DNA from 2 places in the Bradyrhizobium sp. 157 genome. Region 1 is predicted to be linked to the other one. Evidence: riboswitches for the same ligand, from Rfam matches in the RefSeq annotation. Region 1 holds a riboswitch; the other holds the start of a gene.

Region 1 (3,700 bases):
GCTGTGCGGCGGAAATCCGGAACGTGGAGACAGCGACAAGCGACGCTCCACCAATGAAGACGAAGAACGCCCCCCTGGAAAACGTCATGCACAGCGCGTAACCCCAAAAGCGCCCTGATCCCACGAGCGTCCCGTACGATCGAACTTGCCGAGTAAACGTAGCTGCGGGCGTTTTGTTGGTCTCCCGCAGATCGACCCAGCACAGCGCGAGAGTCGCGCCGCCCATGACGAGAAAAGCCCAGAAACTGGCCCTCCATCCGTACAGATCATCGAGCGCGCCACCAAGCATCGGGGCCAGCATGGGAGCGATGGCCGAGGTCATGGCCACGTAGCCGATGGAGCTCGCTGCTTTGCTGCCGGCGGAGACATCCCGAATAATGGCAACAGAAACGGCGTAGGCGGGGGCGATAACCGCCTGCATCAGGCGGAAGGTGAGAAACACCCAGACGTTGGACGTCAACAGGCAGCCCAGCGAGGCGACAAGGAAAAGCAGCAAGGCGGCAAGGATCACAGGCCGCCTGCCCACGCGATCCGACAACGGCCCCATCACGAGCTGCAGCACGCAGCTCACGGCCGCATATCCGGCGATACACAGATTGACGAGCGCATAGCCCGCCTGAAACTCACTGGCAATGTTTGCCAATGAGGGCAGGAACATGTTGAGAGATACCACCGACAGGCCGCTCAGCACGATCAAGGTCATCAGGGCCGGCGGGTCTGCGGCTTTTCCAGGCATGGTATCCTCTTCTCAATCTGACAGGCCGGCCAGAAATTTGCTCAAAAAAAAAGCCCCCGAACTTGTCGGGGGCGCACGGGGTACCGGCATTGGTGCCGTTACCGGTCCATGCGCCAGCGCCCTACTACGACGGTTGCGATCGTCATCTCGAATATCTCCAATGATCTGCGCCCAGTGTAGAAACTCGCTCTGTGAGTGTCAACGATCGGCGAGGCAGCGCCTAACGGGTGTGCGTTTGGTCGATGATGTCGGCCCCCCGGACAGAGATGCGATGCTCTGCCCGCCTCACGAACGGTGGAGACAGGCCAACAGCGGGCATTCAGGAAGGGGGCGTCGTGCTTAGCACCGAACCGACAATTCCAAGCCGCCTTGGAAGGGCAATGTCATTGTGGTGAAGCCGTTGACCGGATCATTAAGAAACGCGAAATAATCTGCATAGGACGCTCGATGATCTTTTGTGTTGTCACACACCACAACCGCACCGTCTGAAAGATGCGGCGCGATCAATTCTATTGCGGGGCGTGCCATGGCGATCCAAACGTCCATGAGGACGAAGTCGATTGGCCTGTCGATCTGCTTTAGGGTCTCGCGAAGATCGCCTTCGCGGAGATTGATAAATCGCCCCAAGCCTGCCTGCGCAAAGTTTGCCCGTGCCGCGGCCGCTTTGTTCGGTTCATACTCGGTTCCGATCACCACTCCTTCCCCGCCGAATAGACTAACATTGTCGCGCACCGCTGCGGCAAGATAGATTGTCGACACACCATACGATGTACCAACCTCGATGATCGTGGAGGCTTTTTTGGCGCGGCATAGCTGGTAACAAAACTCTGCCTTATCGCGATCAAGCGCGACAAGCTTATCGCTCCGAAAGGCTCTAATTTCTACTACGCTTGGTGCATGTTCATTGGTGTCCGGGTCCTCGAATGCCCGGATCAACGCAGCTTGCTCGTCGCTCTTAGCATGAAGAACATCAAGAAGATCCTGCAAATATTGATCGCCGACAACGGACATCGCTTGCTCCCTTCGTTGGCATTACCCACACAGGTTCAACGGGTGTGATCTCAGCCCGCACGGCAAGCACCCCGGACGCACGAAGCGTTTCAGGCCGACGGGACGCCGTCAAGCACCGCAATCAAATGTCTGTTTTGGGTCTAAATGCGAAGAACTCACCGTGAGCAAACCTAGTCTGCTACACGTCCATGAGCGGACCTCGATGCAACGTGCCGCCACTTCACCTACGGGCCAACAACAGACCTCAGCCAAGAGAGCTTGCCACTGGGCTTGTTGTCCGCAGATGGAGGCTTTGCTGCCTACGTGGTAGAGTTGCCTATGGTTCGCAAAAAGCAGCAAGCCCCGTTGGCATTTAAGAGCGCATCCAAGCTTGGGGACTGGCTTGAGAAGCACCATGGCACTGCGACCGAACTCTGGGTGCGGATCTTCAAATCAGACACGGGCGTGCCGTCGGTGACGTGGAACGATTGCGTTATTGAGTCCATCCGCGTCGGTTGGATCGATGGCCAGATGAAACCTTTTGACGACATGTCGTACTTGCAACGACTTACCCCGAGGAAGGTGAATTCCAATTGGTCGGCCAAGAACTGCCGTCATGCAACAACCCTGATCGCTGAAGGGCGGATGCTTCCCGCTGGATTGGCTCAGGTCGAAGCGGCCAAGTCGGATGGACGATGGGACACCGCATACGCGGGCTCAGCGGACATGACTATCCCGCAAGACTTTCTCGACGCCTTGGAGGATATGCCCGCGGCGAAAGCGTTCTTCGCGACGCTCGATCGCAGAAATCTCTATTCAATCTACTATCGCCTTCATACAGCGAAGAAGCCCGAGACGCGCGCCAGACGGATCGCGCAAATTGTTGCGAAACTGGATCGTGGCGAGAAGTTTCACTGACCCATGCAGGCGGGCGGCGTGCCTGCCGCCTCGAGTACAGATGGACCCGTCAACGTGGGTGGGAGCAAAAGTTTCGTCCGGGCCGGGTCGAACTAGCGCCGTCGCGCCGCGTCCCTGTCGCCCTTCCACGCCGAGAACGCCTTGAACGCTTCCAGCCTGACCTCCTCGCTTGGCGTGGCGTCGGGATGCAGCGCCTTCGCGATCAGACTGCTTGCCTTGAAGGTCAGGCCGCCCACGTTTGCGATCTCGTTGTTGTACCAGTCCCACATTTGACGAAGTTGGGATTGCAGCTCGTTGTTCTTCTCCGTGAGGCAGGCAATTTCGCTGATCGCCTTGGTCTGGGCAGACTTGGCGGCACTCTCCCGGCGAGCAAGCGCCGTCTCTAGGTCGAGTACGCGCTGGCGCAACAGGTCGTTCTCGGCCTGTGCCAGTGCCAGCTCCGCCTTGTCGGTTGCGGCACGCAATGTCTCGATCCCCGCGTCCCGCTTGGTGCGCCAGTGCGCCTGCCGTTCTGCATTTCTTATCATGATGAAAGCCACCGGGTCACTCGATTGCACCACAGCGTGTCGGGGAGTGCGCGTGGGAGCCGCGCTCAACTTGAACGATTGCCTTCCTGCTCAACCATCAGCATCCGCTCGATGCGGTTGGCTTGCTCTTTCGTCAGATCAACCGCCAGACTGGTCCCAATCATTGCCCGCCCTACGTTGCCGATCGTAAAACATCCAGCCCTTGGCGCCCTGGCGAACCAAAAATCTGGATGGAGGAGATGCCGTGTCGCGCTCCCTCATACCCCGCGTATTGATCATCGGACCATCACCTCACTCCTTCGATCAGCGTCCTCAAGCCGGGCGCATCGTTCCCCCTTAGGAGCAAAACGCCAAGCATTGCCAAGTAGTGTGGCAATTCGCAATCGGGGACTGGCGTTCAAATTACTGACGAACGAGGCGACTGCGTCTTTAAGATCGCCTCGGTCGAGACAATCGAAGGCCCGTTGCTTGCACCGCTCGAAATATCTATCGCGCGGCATGTCAGTTATCGGGGAACGTTCGATTTTCG
Region 2 (3,700 bases), on a different contig from region 1:
GTATTCGAGCTCGGAGAGCAGCGCGTCGACGCGCTTCGAGGCGATCTCACGCTGTTCGCCGTTGATGGTCACACGCATCGCATCACCTCATTGTCGATCGCGCCGCGCTGCACGTAGGCGAGCGTAAGCTCGGCCAGCGCCGGCGCCAGAAGAAAACCGTGCCGGTAAAGGCCGTTGACCGCGATCTTGCTCTTGCTGATCGTGATCCGCGGCAGGTTGTCGGGGAAGGCGGGACGCAAGCCAGAGCCGAACTCGACGATGCGCGCTTCGGCAAAGGCCGGATGCACGGCATAGGCAGCACCTAACAGCTCCAGCGCCGAGCGCACGCTGACGCCGGTGTCCTCGGCCTCGATCGAGGTCGCGCCCAGCATGAATTTGCTGTCGCCGCGCGGGATGACATAGAGCGGCCAGCGCGGATGGATCAGCCGCACCGGGCGCGACAGCTCGACCTCTGACGTCTCGACGATGATCATCTCGCCCTTGACGCCGCGCAACTCCGGCTGCTCGTCGCGCGCGGAGAGCCCGCGGCAGTCGATCACGATGCCGTCGAGATCTTCCGCACTGACGTCGCTATCGAACTTGATCGTGCCGCCGGCGGCTTCGATGCGCGCATGCAGCTCGGGCAGCACGCGCCGCGGCTCGACATGGCCTTCGCCTGCATAGAACAGGCCGTCGCGAAAGCGGCCGTCCAGCGAGGGTTCGAGCCGGCCGACGCCGCTTGCGTCGAGCCTGACATGGCCGGTGGTGAGTTTGGCAAACCGCTCGAAATCGGCGCGGTCGCGCGAATGCGCCACCACCAGCGATCCGTTGAACGGGGTGTTGGGAAAGAGCTCACGCCACAAATTGAGCGAGCGGGTGCCGAGCCGGCCGATCACGGGCTCGGAGGTCTCAGCCTCGCACCAGGGCGCCAGCATGCCGCCGGCCCAGTGGCTGGTGGAGAGCGTCATATCGGCGTCACTGCGCTCGTACAAGGTGACGGCGTGGCCGGCCTGTGCGAACAATAGCGCCTGCCATGCGCCGGCAATGCCCGCGCCGATGATGGAAACGGGAGAATCCCCCCGCAGATCTGACTTCTGGTACATCCCTGTCCCTTCGCCGGCATGACCCGGATCAGGTTCAAAGGGTCACCGCGGTCCCAGGCCTCTACTTTGAAGTAGCTCTGCCCAAGCTTGCGGTATCTCAGCTCCTCGTCGGAGCACCCCTCGGAACAGGACTAATGTAGGCGGTTGGGCGGAGGTGTCAACGCGGCTTTGCGGGAACTTGCAATGCTGCCTGCCCCGGACGCAGCGCAGCGCGTTAGCGGTGCGCTGCTGAGCCGGGGCCCAGACGGCCAGCATGGGTCCCGGTTCTGCGGAGCAGCGCTGAGATCGGACGATGCTTCGCATCGCCTAGGCTGCACCGCGCCCGGGACACGAGGTTTCGCTGTTTGGACTTAGCTATTTGGCAGCCTGCAGCGCGTTCGCGTCGGCCGGCGTTCTTGCCGGCGCGGCGAGGATTTTCGGGGTCGCACCGCTTGCCAGCACGGGCGCGATCTGCAGCGGCCTCTCCGGCCGCTGGCGCTTTGCGGCGTAATAATAGCCGCTTGCATAATAACGCATGGCGCGGCCGTGATCGCCATTGGCAGCGCGATAGGCGCCGGCGAGATATTTGATGCCCCAGGCGAGATTGGTGTCGGGATCGCGCAGGCCCGCGGCGTTGCCGGTATAACCGAGGCCGCGTGCGGTCGGGAGCTTGATCTGCATCAATCCGATGGTGCCGCCGCGTCCGACCAGGTTCGGATGATACTTGCTCTCGCGCACGATGACCCGGTGCACCAGCGCTTCCGGCACGTTGTTGGCGGCGGCATGGGAGGCGACCATGCTTTCATAGTGCGCGCGGCTCTGCGCCATTGCTGAGGGCGAGCCCATGAGCGTGGCTACGGCGGCAAGCCAGATGAACTTTGATAGATTTTTCATAAAACAATCTCGGCGGGCACATTAACGATTTTCGCGTTCTCGATTATTGTGGCCGCCCGGCCAAGATGTGGCGGAAAACGGACGACATCGCGGCGAGATGTTTGCGGCTCATGCACGTGTTGGCTCATGCACGTGTTAACGAATGCTTCCAGCGTGACGCTAACGTTGTGCGTGCAATGCATCGCGTCGAGCGACGCGAATCTGCGTCACGCGGACGCGCACGAATGTCGTGCAAATGATGCAGTCAAGGTGTAAAGAGAATTCCGCGACAAAAACCACTTCATTTCATTCCGACAGCAAACCTGTCTCATTCAACGACATAAGCAATTTGACATAAGCAAGCAGCGAGACGTCGCACGACGTCCGAAGTCTAAGGGAGATGCGCCATGGCTCGACTCGATTCCGGCTACTTGCCCCGCGGAAATCCCTGCGCCCAATGCGGCAAGCCGATTCCGAGACCCGACTGGGTCGAAAGCAGCCCGGGTCGCACCTCCTTCCTCTGGTTCTGCCGCGCCTGCGACTATCGCTTCGAGGCGATCGCGATTTACGAGGAGACGGATCCCGACGCGCTCGCGGCCTGACAGCACACGCTCCATTCGGCGGTACGATATCGGCATCGTCAGACAGGCGCTGCCCAAGCCTCGTGCGTTTCGCCATTTCCGAATAGGGCAGGCCGGTTGCCGTAGAGCGGAACCAGCCGGACGCAGCCACGTTGATTCCTCACCCATACGTGGAGGGTCCGATGGCAAGTGAGGTGATGGCCAAGCCACATCCGCTGATCGCGAGCGACCGCGTCGAGGGGACCGCGGTGCGCCGGCCGAACGGGGACATGATCGGCCATATCGAACGGCTGATGATCGACAAGATCACTGGTAAAGTATCGTATGCAATCCTGAGTTTCGGCGGGTTTCTGGGCATCGGAGCCAACCTGATTCCGCTGCCCTGGGGACGGCTTAGCTACAACACGAAATTCGAAGCCTACGAACTCGACATCGACGATGAAGAGTTGAGGCGCGCGCCGTCATTCCGTGCGGACAAGGATTTCGACTGGGGCGATCGCGCAAAAGAAGCCGAGCTGCACCGCTATTACGGCATGCCGCCTTACTGGGGCGGCTTCTGATGCAGCGTCGAATCGGCGTGTTTCATACGAAAACGGGTGGAACTCTTGTTGAAGTGCCGGGTTTTCTCAGAGCGTTTCTGAACTGAGGAGAACCGATATGTTAACGAAAACTGCCGTTGCCGGCCTCGCGGCGTCCGCGTTGCTGGCGAGTGTCGCGTTTGCGCAAAATCCTCCGGCAACGACTGACACCGCAAAGACCGCCGCGCCAGCGGCTGCATCCGATACCTCGTCGTTCAAGGGTACCTGGCGGGCTTCGAAGCTGGTCGGCCTGAACGTGTACAACGATAGCAACGAAAGCCTCGGATCGATCAACGATCTCCTGACCGACAAGAGCGGCGATGTCAAAGGCGTGGTGATTGGCGTCGGTGGCTTCCTCGGCGTCGGCGAGCATCTGGTTGCGGTGCCCATCGACAAGGTGAAGTTCGTCGATGAACCGATTGCCTATACGGGCACCGCTGGTGCGCCCGCGACAGGCGGCGCACGGCCTACGACAGGCACAGGCGGCACGGGAACGACGACGGGTGCTGCGACAGCGCCTGCCGCGCCGAAGAAGAATCCGTGGTACCCGGATCACGCCGTGTTCAGCGCGACGAAGGATCAGCTCAAGGCGATGCCGGAGTTCAAG

Evidence for each region. A riboswitch is a leader RNA that binds a small molecule or an ion and turns the genes downstream of it on or off. The one in region 1 is predicted to bind thiamine pyrophosphate.
Region 2: linked by a shared signal. The riboswitch ahead of IVA95_RS12450 (FAD-dependent oxidoreductase) and the one ahead of IVA95_RS32715 (class I SAM-dependent methyltransferase) in region 1 are both predicted to bind thiamine pyrophosphate.

Annotation. Positions count from the first base shown of each region.
Region 1 covers NZ_JADPKF010000104.1:2,805-6,504, forward strand. Annotated here, with positions in the region: gene IVA95_RS32710 (MFS transporter) at 1-736, opposite strand, end outside; gene IVA95_RS32715 (class I SAM-dependent methyltransferase) at 1,076-1,747, opposite strand; TPP riboswitch at 1,738-1,830, opposite strand; gene IVA95_RS32720 (YdeI/OmpD-associated family protein) at 2,066-2,644, shown strand; gene IVA95_RS32725 (hypothetical protein) at 2,737-3,171, opposite strand.
Region 2 covers NZ_JADPKF010000060.1:4,590-8,289, forward strand. Annotated here, with positions in the region: gene thiS (sulfur carrier protein ThiS) at 1-78, opposite strand, end outside; gene IVA95_RS12450 (FAD-dependent oxidoreductase) at 69-1,082, opposite strand; TPP riboswitch at 1,070-1,213, opposite strand; gene IVA95_RS12455 (transglycosylase SLT domain-containing protein) at 1,437-1,907, opposite strand; gene IVA95_RS12460 (hypothetical protein) at 2,342-2,536, shown strand; gene IVA95_RS12465 (PRC-barrel domain-containing protein) at 2,698-3,075, shown strand; gene IVA95_RS12470 (PRC-barrel domain-containing protein) at 3,173-3,700, shown strand, end outside.